2 regions of the Acidovorax sp. K2F genome follow, and region 1 is predicted to be linked to the other one. Evidence: predicted binding sites of a transcription regulator. Region 1 holds the regulator's gene; the other holds the start of a gene.
What was found. The regulator LexA, encoded in region 1, represses DNA repair genes until DNA is damaged. The targets are predictions, from matches to a motif close to ACTGTATNNNNATACAGT.
Positions count from the first base shown of each region.

Region 1 (5,993 bases):
TTTGCCAGCGCACTTTGCGCGCTGTGCCCTCAAGATACAGCGGTCGGTCTGCATCGAAACTGCTCCAGCCATGGTGGGCGTGCACCCCCAAAGGCAAGGCACTGGCGGCGATCAGCACATGGCGACGTTGCAGGCTCATACAGACTCCTGATGAAAAGGGGGCGATCTCAAAGATACGCAATCCAGCGGCCACAAGCCACCACCGCCAGCCACACCATGGTGGATGCCAGCATCTGAAGGCGGGCCAGCCCGTCCAGGCGCGTGAGGGAATCACGTGCATGGAACCACGCCGCGTTACAGCCCGCAAGCATTAACAACAGCATCTTCAAGGTAAAGGCGCGGTTGCTGAGCAACTCTGATGGCTGGGTAGCAAACATCAACAGACCCGACGCTGCCGCCAATCCAAAGCCACACCCGGCCAAAGTCAGACCCAGCCGGGCGAGGTCTTTCATCGGCAAGGCCGCACCGCGCCCAAACACCCGCAACTCCAGCAACACCAGATTGCCCAGCAACAGCGCAATGCCCACAATGTGGACGACTTCGAGCGCGGGATAAGCCCAGGCGTGTGTCTTGAGTGCGGTGAACACGGCTGGCAGTCCTTTTCGATCAATCCGCCCGCAGCAAATCAAGCATCAGAGCGACCCGCGCCTTGACTGGCGACAGGCCTTGCGAGGCAGGCAGCGCATCACCCGGCTTGGGTAGCACCTGTCCCTCGGCGCAGCGGGTGGAGCGCACCACCCGCACCCCGGCTTTCTGCGCGCGCACCAGGGCAGCCTCCAGATCGTGGTGGATCGTGCCATTGCCGGTGCAGGCCACCACCAGGCCCTGCACGCCCTCTCGCACCAGCGCATCTACCGCCCTGCCCGATGCCCCCGCATGGTTCATGACGATTTCCACCCACGGCCAAGCCACAGCGTTCACTATATTATTCATAGCGCTATCGGCATGATCTACATGCGCTACCAGGCTACTGCATGCCCAGCGGACCACGCCCTCTTCCACCCATCCCAAAGGACCGGCCTCGCCCGAGCTGAAGGCATTGACGCGGTAGGGATGCACCTTTTGCACATACCGTGCGCCATGCACTTCACCCGCCGCAACAGCCAGCACACCTGTGGCACCGGGTGCCAATACCGCTGCCACAGCGTCCAGCAGATTCTGGGGTCCATCGGGGGTCAGGGCTGTGGCGGGCCGCATGGCGCAGGTCAGCACCACGGGCTTGCGCGCATCCAGCGCCTCGTGCAAAAACCACGCGGTCTCTTCCAGGGTGTCCGTGCCATGGGTGATGACCACACCTCTCACCTCCGGGTCGCTCAAATGGTGCGCGCACCGCAGTGCCAGCGTGCGCCACACCTCGCAATCCATGTCCTTGCTGTCGATCTGCGCCACCTGCTCTGCAGCCAAGGCGCCCCCTGCCAGTGCCTGCAAGCCTGGCACGGCCGTCAGAAGTTGCTCCACCCCCACCTGGGCCGCGGTGTAGCCGATGTTGTCTCCCGCCTGTGCAGAGGTGCCCGCGATCGTGCCACCGGTGCCCAAAACCACAATTTTTTGCCCACTCACTTGCATACTCCGAAAAACTGGTGAAAAATACAGTTACTGGATTAAAAAACAGTTGTTCGCCACTGTAACCGCCTGCACCGGAAACCACCATGCTCGACAACCCCAAACTCACCGCCCGCCAGCAGCAGATTCTGGATCTCATCCAGACCGCCATCGCACGCACCGGCGCGCCTCCCACCCGCGCAGAAATCGCGGCCGAGCTGGGTTTCAAGTCAGCCAACGCGGCAGAAGAGCACCTGCAGGCCCTGGCCCGCAAAGGGGTGATCGAACTGGTCAGCGGCACCTCGCGCGGCATCCGCTTGCGCGGAGACACAGTGCGCTCCATCAACGCAGCCCGTGGCAACCAATTCAGTCTGCCCATCCCGGGTCTGTCGCAGCTGGTCTTGCCCCTGGTAGGTCGGGTGGCTGCTGGGTCGCCCATTCTCGCGCAGGAACATGTGGACCAGACCTACAGCGTGGAAAACAGCCTCTTCCAACACAAGCCCGACTACTTGCTCAAGGTGCGGGGCATGTCCATGCGCGACGCCGGCATCATGGATGGTGACTTGCTCGCCGTGCAGTCCACCCGTGAGGCTCGCAATGGTCAGATCATCGTGGCCCGCCTGGGCGATGATGTCACCGTCAAGCGACTTCGCCGCACGGCCACTGCCATCGAGTTGCTGCCCGAAAACCCCGACTATCCCGTGATCGTGGTGCAGCCCGGCGAGCCCTTCGAAATCGAAGGACTGGCAGTGGGACTTATCCGCAACACCATGCTGATGTAGCGTGTGCCCCAGGGGCCGCACCGTGGGTGGCGGGCGTTTGGTGAACGGATACAACCGATTCACCAGCCCTGCGGTGCAGGTCCCGTTGAATGCCAAGGCCTCTCACGCAATGCTTGATGGATCGGCGGAGCAGCTGTCTGCACGGTCGAGGGATCAACTCGCACTGCGTCTGTCTGCACTGGTGTTCGACCACTTTGCAATCCTGCCTATGTTCAACCCCCGACTTTCGGAGTTTTCACATGGGAATTGCTTTGTTCACCCTGTCTGCTGTGCAGAACCCTCTTCGCAGTCTTAAAAAGCTGCTTGCCAACCCAGCCAGTGCACCCAAAGACCGACTGGACCTGCAGGCACTGCCAGTCGGCATGAGACATGCCAGGCCAGGCAACGCCCCAGCATCGGCCTCCCGCAGCGACGACGCCCAAACCCTGGTCCCCAGCAACTCCACAGAGCCACTGGCACAACGTCCATTGCGCGGAAATTGGCCCTTTACCGCCAAACCTCCAGTACGAACGCCAGAAAGCCCGACCAGATCCGCTGCCACCCACCGCTCCTTCCTGCCAACACACATGGCCGGCAGCAAACGTCAGGCCTTTTTGGCGTCAGTGGGTGCAGATAACTGCCCACCACAATCCACCCGGGTGCTGCGCCGGGCCTCTGACGCAGGCACCTGCCGCCTGGTAATTGCCGGCCGAATGGCCGATGTGTGCGCAGAGCTGGACCGCCTGGCAGCATCCGAGGCGCTCCGGGCCTGATTCGCAGAGCGCAGCAGGCGCCACGAGCGCCAAGCCCTCTTCTACGCCCCGCGCACCAAGGCTGCGGCAATGTCAGGCAGTGCTCGATCCGCAAACGTCTAACACCGGGGCACCGGCAGGTCCAAAACTCTGCACCGAGCTGCAGCAGTCGTGGTGCATGGCACTCTCTGAGTCCGGACTTCCGTGCACGCGCAGGGCAAGAAGTGCGTCCACGGGGCTCATGCAGCACTCAGTCACCAAAAAACCGCAGGCTTTGGTATGCCCAGCACGGCCCCTGTGGCATTCCCCTGCGCCCGTCAAGGCACAATGTCGGCATGAATATTGTGATCCTCGACGATTACCAGGATGCAGTGCGCAAGCTGCATTGCGCCTCTCGGCTCGACGCATACACCGCCAAGGTGTACACCAACACGGTCAAAGGGCTGGGGCAGCTTTCGGTGCGACTCAAAGACGCCGACATCATTGTGCTGATCCGCGAACGGACCCAGATCACACGCCAACTGGTTGAAAAGCTCCCGCGGCTCAAGCTCATCGCCCAAACTGGCAAGATTGGGAGCCACATTGATGTAGCGGCATGTACCGAGCGGGGGATCGCCGTGGCAGAAGGGGTCGGCTCCCCTGTGGCTCCCGCCGAGCTGACCTGGGCCCTGGTGATGGCCTCCATGCGCCGCCTGCCACAGTACATCTCCAACCTCAAGCATGGCGCTTGGCAGCAGTCCGGTCTCAAGACCGCGTCCATGCCCCCCAACTTCGGAGTCGGCAGCGTGCTGCGGGGTAAAACACTGGGTATCTGGGGCTACGGCCGCATCGGACAACTGGTGGCCGGCTATGGACGGGCGTTTGGCATGAACGTGCGCGTCTGGGGGCGTGAAGCCTCGCGCGCGCAGGCGCTGACGGATGGATACCAGGCCGCCGCTACGCGCGAAGAGTTTTTTTCGCAGTGCGACGTGATCTCGTTGCACCTGCGCCTGAACGACGAAACGCGCGGCATCATCTCGCTTGAAGACCTCTCGTGCATGAAGCCCACCTCGCTGCTGGTCAACACGTCACGTGCAGAATTGATTGAACCCGACGCGCTCATCGCAGCACTCAACCGGGGTCGCCCGGGCCTGGCGGCCGTGGACGTGTTTGAGAGCGAACCCATCCTGCAAGGCCACGCCCTGCTCCGCCTGGAAAACTGCATCTGCACACCACACATCGGGTACGTGGAGCAGGACAGCTACGAGCTCTACTTTGGTGCAGCTTTCGACAATGTGGTGAATTTCATCAAAGGCACGCCTACCAACATCGTGAATCCAGGCTCGCTGCAAGTCAAACGCTAACAGATCAAACCATCGCGGCGTTGGCAACGCTGACTACACCGCGGAATTAAAAAAGGCTTCCCGAGGGAAGCCATTTTTACTATCGCTGCAAGGCACCGAAATGCCCCGCAGCTGAAAGCAACACTCCAATTACAGAGGTGTCTTCTTGCCGTCCTTGTAGACGTACAGCGTGATCGCTGGGTTCTTCATTTCGCCGTTGGGTTCGAAGGCGATGGTGGAGGTCACGCCCTTGAAGTTGGACTTGGCGAGTTCGTTCACGTACACCTTGGGGTCCACGGAGTTGGCGCGCTTCATAGCGTCCACCAGCAGGAACGTGGCGTCGTAGGTGTAGGGGCTGTAAACCTGGAACTGGTTGGGGTACTTGGCGTCGTACTTGGCCTTCCAGGCCGTACCGCCAGGCATCTTGGCCAGCGAGGAGCCGCCTTCCGCGCAGATCACGTTAGCCAGGGTCTTGGCACCGGCAGCCAGCTTGGCGATTTCGGACGTGCAGACGCCGTCACCACCGAAGTACTTGACGTTGGCCATGCCCAGCTGTTCCATCTGGCGCAGCATGGGGCCGGCTTGAGGGTCCATACCACCGTAGAACACGGCATCAGGGTTCTTGGCCTTGATGGCGGTCAGGATGGCCATGAAGTCAGTGGCCTTGTCGGTGGTGAACTGCTCGTCCACCACCTTCATGCCCTTGGCCGTAGCGGTCTTCTTGAACACGTCGGCAACACCTTGGCCGTAAGCAGTACGGTCATCGATGATGGCAACGGTCTTGAGCTTCAGGGTGTCCACAGCGTAGAAGGCCAGACCAGCGCCCAGGGCGTTGTCGTTGGCGATGATACGGAACGTGGTCTTGTAGCCAGGCTTGGTCAGGTTGGGGTTGGTCGCAGCGCCCGTCACCATGGGGATGCCGCAATCGTTGTACACCTTGGAGGCGGGGATCGTGGTACCGGAGTTGAGGTGGCCGACAACGCCAGCGACCTTGGAGTCGCACAGCTTTTGTGCGGCGGCAGTTCCCTGCTTTGGATCGGCAGCGTCATCTTCAGCCTGCAGCTCGAACTTGATCTTCTTGCCGCCGATGGTGACGCCTTGAGCGTTCAGCTCTTCAATGGCCATACGGGCGCCATTTTCGTTGTCCTTGCCGTAGTGGGCTTGGGCGCCGGAAACCGGAGCCACGTGGCCGATCTTGACCACCTGCTCTTGTGCAGAGGCCACACCAGCAACAGCCGCGATAGCAGCAACCACGGTCAGTTTCAACTTCAATTGCATATCAAATCTCCAGTAAAGATAAACGCTGAGAATCTTCTTGTGTCTCAACGCAGGCGAACATATCGCAATTTACGGGCCAGATCATTAGGGAACACGATTAAACGCAAGAGAAACCACAGGGGAATACCCTGTCATCCCTTGGCCACAGGGGGCGCACCACTGGCCAGCTCGTCCGCCACCGCCTCGTACACCGCATGCCGTACCACCGATTCGATCTCTTCGCGCAGACGCGGAAGCACTGACCGCGTCTGCTCCTGCACCACTGTGGCGATTGCTTCGCGCAAGCGCTGGTCCAGCACTACATCCACGCGCTGCATGACGCGGTGCACCATGTACTC
Region 1 is NZ_JAOBSQ010000038.1:28,824-34,816, forward strand. It holds gene N4G42_RS14475 (DUF6152 family protein) at 1-139, opposite strand, end outside; gene N4G42_RS14480 (hypothetical protein) at 168-587, opposite strand; gene N4G42_RS14485 (asparaginase) at 607-1,566, opposite strand; gene lexA (transcriptional repressor LexA) at 1,650-2,324, shown strand; gene N4G42_RS14495 (D-2-hydroxyacid dehydrogenase family protein) at 3,391-4,398, shown strand; gene N4G42_RS14500 (branched-chain amino acid ABC transporter substrate-binding protein) at 4,528-5,655, opposite strand; gene N4G42_RS25670 (hypothetical protein) at 5,787-5,993, opposite strand, start outside.

Region 2 (5,993 bases), on a different contig from region 1:
TCGTTGCCCCGAAAAAACAGCTGGTAGCGCGCATCGACCTGCTCGGACGCAAAGTGCGTCACGCCGCGCTCATCCACATGCGCCCACAGGTCTGCATGGGCCGTTTGCTGCAAAAAACAGAGCAAACAACCCAATAAGCACCAGCGCACGACGCCATTCTTGTTTGGATTTCTCATGGCAGACCTGTCGGACAGCCCTCGGTCAGATATCGATCTCGACCGCATCGCCATGCAGTTCCATCAGCTCGCGGCGCGCAGCGGCTTCGCCCTTGCCCATGAGCTTGGTGATGAGGCCTTCGGTGGCGGCAAAGTCCACGTCTCCCAGCTGTACGGGCAGCAAGCGGCGGGTGTCGGGGTTGAGCGTGGTTTCCCACAGCTGCTCGGCGTTCATCTCGCCCAGGCCCTTGAAGCGGCTGATCTGGCACTTCTCGCGTGCCACACCATCCTTGGCGCATTTGTCGAGGATGGCCGTCAGCTCCCCATCGTCCAGCGCATACATCTTGGCCGCAGGCTTCTTGCCGCGCGCAGGCACATCCACGCGAAACAGCGGTGGGCGCGCCACGTAGATATGGCCGGTCTCGATGAGCTTGGGGAAGTGGCGGAAGAACAGCGTGAGCAGCAGCACCTGGATGTGCGATCCGTCCACGTCGGCATCTGACAGGATGCAGATCTTGCCGTAGCGCAGACCGCTCAGGTCCGGCGTGTCGTTGGGGCCATGCGGGTCCACGCCAATCGCTACCGAGATGTCGTGGATTTCGTTGTTGGCAAACAGGCGGTCGCGCTCCACCTCCCAGGTGTTGAGCACCTTGCCGCGCAGCGGCAGGATGGCCTGGCTTTCCTTGTCGCGGCCCATCTTGGCGCTGCCACCGGCCGAATCCCCCTCCACCAGGAAGACCTCGTTGTGGGCGATGTCCCTGCTTTCGCAGTCGGTGAGCTTGCCCGGCAGCACAGCCACGCCCGAGCCCTTGCGCTTTTCAACCTTCTGCCCGGCCTTCTGGCGCGTCTGCGCGGCCTTGATGGCCAGCTCGGCCAGCTTCTTGCCGTAATCAACGTGCTGGTTCAGCCACAGCTCCAGCGCCGGGCGTACGAAGCCGCTGACCAGGCGCACCGCGTCGCGCGAGTTCAGGCGCTCCTTGATCTGGCCCTGGAACTGCGGGTCGAGCACCTTGGCCGAGAGCACATAGCTGGCGCGCGCAAACACGTCCTCGGGCAGCAGCTTCACGCCCTTGGGCAACAGGCTGTGCAGCTCGATAAAGCTCTTGACCGCGTTGAACAGGCCGTCGCGCAGGCCACTTTCGTGGGTGCCGCCCGCGCTGGTGGGGATCAGGTTGACGTAGCTCTCGCGCATGGGCTGGCCGTCTTCGGTAAAGGCCACCGCCCAGGCCGCCCCTTCGCCCTCGGCAAAGCTCTCGTTGCCGCTGTCGGCAAAACCCTCGCCTTCAAACAGCGGGATGACCGGGTCGCCGGTGAGCGTCTGCATCAGGTAGTCCCGCAGGCCGCCCTTGTACTGCCAGGTCTGCGTGTCGCGGGTTTTTTCGTTCACCAGCTGCACCGTCACGCCGGGCATGAGCACGGCCTTGCTGCGCAGCAGATGGGTCAACTCACCCATGGGCAGGGCACTGGATTCGAAATACTTGGCGTCGGGCCACACGCGCACCGAGGTGCCCTGCTTGCGCTCGCCCGCCTCCAGCGGGCGGGCGACCAAAGGCTCGATCACGTCGCCAGCGGAGAACACCAGGCGCGCCGCCTTGCCTTCGCGGTAGCTGGTGGCCTCCAGCCGGGTGGCCAGCGCATTCGTCACCGACACGCCCACGCCGTGCAGGCCGCCCGAGAAGCTGTAGGCACCGCCCTTGCCCTTGTCGAACTTGCCACCCGCATGCAGGCGGGTGAAGACCAGCTCGATCACCGGTGCGTTTTCTTCCGGGTGCAGGCCAAACGGGATGCCCCGGCCGTCGTCCTCCACACTGACCGAGCCATCGGCATGCAGCGTGACGCGGATCTTCTTGCCGTGGCCGGCGAGGGCCTCATCGGCGGCGTTGTCCAGCACCTCCTGGATGATGTGCAGGGGGTTGTCGGTGCGGGTGTACATGCCCGGGCGCTGCTTGACGGGCTCCAGGCCCTTGAGCACGCGGATTGAGCCTTCGGAGTATTCGCTCGCGGAAACAGAAGAGGGTTTGGCTGCCATGGGGCGGATTGTAGTGCGGCACCGCAGCAATAGCTGGATAAATAACCAGCCCTTCAAACCGCTGCGCCAAGCGCTGCATTTTCTGCCGCCCCCACCGCCAACTGTATTGGTCGCGGGTGTATCAGCGCGTTTCGCGCAATCTGGCTACATTCCTGCGCATGCATATGAATCCTCCCAAACTATCCATGTTCCAGGTGCTGGCGTGCGGCGCGGCCATCGTGACCCTGTCCATGGGCACCCGCCACGGGTTCGGGCTGTGGCTTCTCCCCATCACCCAGGAAATGGGCTGGACGCGCCAGTCGTTCGCCCTGGCTATCGCCATCCAGAACCTGTCCTGGGGCGTGATCGGGATTTTTGCGGGCATGGCGGCCGACCGGTTTGGGGCCTTCCGCGTGCTGCTCGGCGGTGCAGCCCTGTATGCCCTGGGCCTGGCGGGCATGGCGCTGTCGCCCACGCCCATGCTGTTTGCGCTGACGTCCGGTGTGCTGATTGGCGCGGCGCAGGCGGGCACCACGTATGCGGTGATCTATGGTGTGCTGGGGCGGCAGATTGCGCCCGAAAAACGCTCCTGGGCCATGGGCGTGGCAGCGGCGGCGGGTTCGTTCGGGCAGTTCCTGATGGTGCCGGTCGAAGGCTGGCTGATTGCAGGCCTGGGCTGGCAGCAGGCCTTGCTGGTGCTGTCGATGGCGGTGCTGCTGATCGTGCCGCTGGCCTTTGGCCTGCGGGAGCCGGGCTTCAAGGGTGCGGCCCCGGTCAAGCGCGAGCAGACCATTGCGCAGGCGCTGGGCGAGGCCTTCCGCTACCCCAGCTTCAACCTGCTGATGGCCGGTTACTTTGTGTGCGGCTTTCAGGTGGTGTTCATTGGCGTGCACATGCCCAGCTACCTCAAGGACCATGGCCTGTCGCCCCAGGTGGCCAGCTATGCGCTGGCGCTGATCGGACTGTTCAATGTGTTTGGCACCTACATCGCGGGCACGCTGGGCCAGCGCATGCCCAAGCGCCACATCCTCGCTTTCATCTACTTTGCCCGCGCGGTGGCGATCAGCATCTTTTTGCTGGTACCGCTGTCGCCGCTGTCGGTGTACGTGTTCTCGGCGGTGATGGGCGCGCTGTGGCTGTCCACCGTGCCGCCCACCAACGCCACCATTGCACAAATCTTCGGGGTGCAGCACCTGTCCATGCTGGGCGGCTTTGTGTTCTTCAGCCACCAGATCGGCAGCTTCCTGGGCGTCTGGCTGGGCGGCTATCTGTATGACGCCACCGGCAGCTACGATATCGTGTGGTACATCGCGATCGGCCTGGGCATTTTTGCCGGGCTGGTGAACCTGCCAGTCAAGGAAAGCCCGATCGCGCGCCACGCCCCACAACCCGCCTGACCTGTTTGTCCCCCCCTGCATGAGCCACACCACCCCGCCCCGCAAACCCGCGCCGCGTGCCCTGCGCTGGCTGGGCGGTGCCGTGGCCGTGCTGCTGTGCCTGGTGGTGTTTGGCTTGTACACCGTGCCCGAATTCATGGTGCTGCTGGCCGACCAGATGTGGGCGTGTTTTTGACACCCTTGGCGGGATTTTCAAGCGTTTTTGGCCGCAAGCGCTAGTGGATCATGCGCAGGCAGCTATCATTTTTATAGTTCATGCACGGTATGCACGGTACAGAAGCCCCTTCGGAATGGGTGTGGCGCTGGAGCCACCTGATCGCCCCCCACAGCACCGTGCTGGACGTAGCCTGCGGCGCAGGGCGCCACCTGCGCCATCTGCGGAAACTGGGGCACACCGTGGTCGGCGTGGACCGGTCCGCCGAGGCGCTGGCCGCCTGCGAAGGGCTGGGCGAGCTGGTGCAGGCTGACATCGAAAACGGCCCCTGGCCTTTTGCAGGCCGCCAGTTTGGTGGCGTGATCGTCACCAACTACCTGTGGCGCCCCTTGTTGTCCACCATCGTGGCCAGCGTCGCGCCGGGCGGGGTGCTGGTCTATGAAACCTTTGCCCAAGGCAACGAAACAGTAGGGCGCCCGGCGCGGGCGGAGTTCCTGCTCGCGCACGGCGAACTGCTGCAGGCATGCCAGGACCTGCGCGTGGTGGCTTATGAGGACGGCTTCATCGACGAACCAGCGCGTTTCGTGCAACGCATCACGGCCGTACGGGAACTCCCGCAGGCGGGCGGACCCTCACGACATCTTTTGCCCATCGGGGCTAGTTAGAATGCCCTTTTACCGTTTACCACTGCGGACATGACTTCTTCTTCCGTGCCACTCACCGGCAGCATCGTCGCCCTCGTCACTCCCATGCACGAGGACGGTAGCGTGGACTACCCCACCTTGCGCAAACTGATCGACTGGCACATCGCCGAAGGCACCGATTGCATCGGCGTGGTGGGCACCACGGGCGAGTCCCCCACGGTGAACGTGGAAGAACACTGCGAAATCATCCGCGTGGCCGTGGAACAGTCTGCCAAGCGCGTGCCCATCATGGCCGGCTGCGGCGCCAACTCCACCGCCGAAGCCATTGAGCTGGCCAAGTTCGCGCGCGGCGTGGGTGCCGACAGCCAGCTGCAGGTCGTGCCCTACTACAACAAGCCCACCCAAGAGGGCCAGTACCAGCATTTCAAGGCGATTGCAGAAGCCACTGGCGACCTGCCCATCGTGCTGTACAACGTGCCCGGCCGCTCGGTGGCCGATATGCAGCACGACACCGTGCTGCGCCTGGCCCAGGTGCCCGGCGTGATCGGCATCAAGGAAGCCACCGGCAACATCGAGCGTGCCCAGTGGCTCATCCGTGACGTGCCCAAGGGCTTTGGCGTGTACTCGGGCGACGACCCGACCGCCGTCGCCCTGATGCTGTGCGGCGGCCACGGCAACATCAGCGTGACGGCCAACGTGGCCCCGCGCCTGATGCACGAGCTGTGCGTGGCGGCACTGGCCGGCAACGTGCAACGCGCCATGCAGATCCAGTTTCAGCTGATGCCGGTGCACAAGCACCTGTTTGTCGAAGCCAACCCCATCCCGGTCAAGTGGGCCATGTCCCGCATGGGCCTGTGTGGTGGCACCATGCGCCTGCCCATGACGCCCCTGGCCAGCAGCAACGAGGCTGTGGTCGAGTCGGCACTGCGCACCAGCGGCCTGATCTAATCCGGGCGTTGCGCCCGCTCTCAGAGACACTTCCCAAGGATTTCCGCGTGAAAGCTGCTACCACCCCCCTGAGCCTGCTGGCTCTTGTCATGGCCCTGTCCGCCTGCTCCACCAGCATTCTGGAGGGCGACAAGATCGACTACAAGAGCGCCGCCAAGGGCTCGTCACTGGAAGTCCCCCCGGACCTTACCCAGCTGTCACGCGACTCGCGCTACGCCATGCCGGGTGGCTCGGTGTCTGCCGCTGCCATGCAGGCAGGCCAGGCCGCACAGCCGTCGGGCAACGCCAACGCGGCGGCCCTGTCGCTGGGCGACGTGCGGATCGAACGAGACGGCAGCCAGCGCTGGCTGGTGGTCAACCGCCCCGCCGACAAGCTGTGGGAGCCCGTGCGCGACTTCTGGCTGGAAAGCGGCTTCACGCTGGCCCAGTCCGAGGCCAACGTTGGCATCATGGAAACCGACTGGGCAGAGAACCGCGCCAAACTGCCCCAGGATTTCATCCGATCCACCATCGGCAAGCTGATGGAGTCCCTGTACTCGACCGGCGAACGGGACAAGTTCCGCACCCGGCTGGAACGCAATGCCAATGGCAGTACCGAGATCTACATCACCCACCGCGGGATGGTCGAGGTCTATGGCAACGTCACCAAGGACAGCACCGTCTGGCAGCCCCGTCCATCCGACCCGG
Region 2 is NZ_JAOBSQ010000026.1:275,387-281,379, reverse strand. It holds gene N4G42_RS08580 (lytic transglycosylase domain-containing protein) at 1-176, opposite strand, end outside; gene N4G42_RS08575 (DNA topoisomerase IV subunit B) at 202-2,184, opposite strand; gene N4G42_RS08570 (MFS transporter) at 2,343-3,560, shown strand; gene N4G42_RS08565 (hypothetical protein) at 3,580-3,735, shown strand; gene N4G42_RS08560 (bifunctional 2-polyprenyl-6-hydroxyphenol methylase/3-demethylubiquinol 3-O-methyltransferase UbiG) at 3,825-4,379, shown strand; gene dapA (4-hydroxy-tetrahydrodipicolinate synthase) at 4,410-5,306, shown strand; gene bamC (outer membrane protein assembly factor BamC) at 5,354-5,993, shown strand, end outside.
Region 2: a site for LexA is predicted at 2,217-2,234, ahead of N4G42_RS08575 (DNA topoisomerase IV subunit B). Genes of this name have one in related genera too.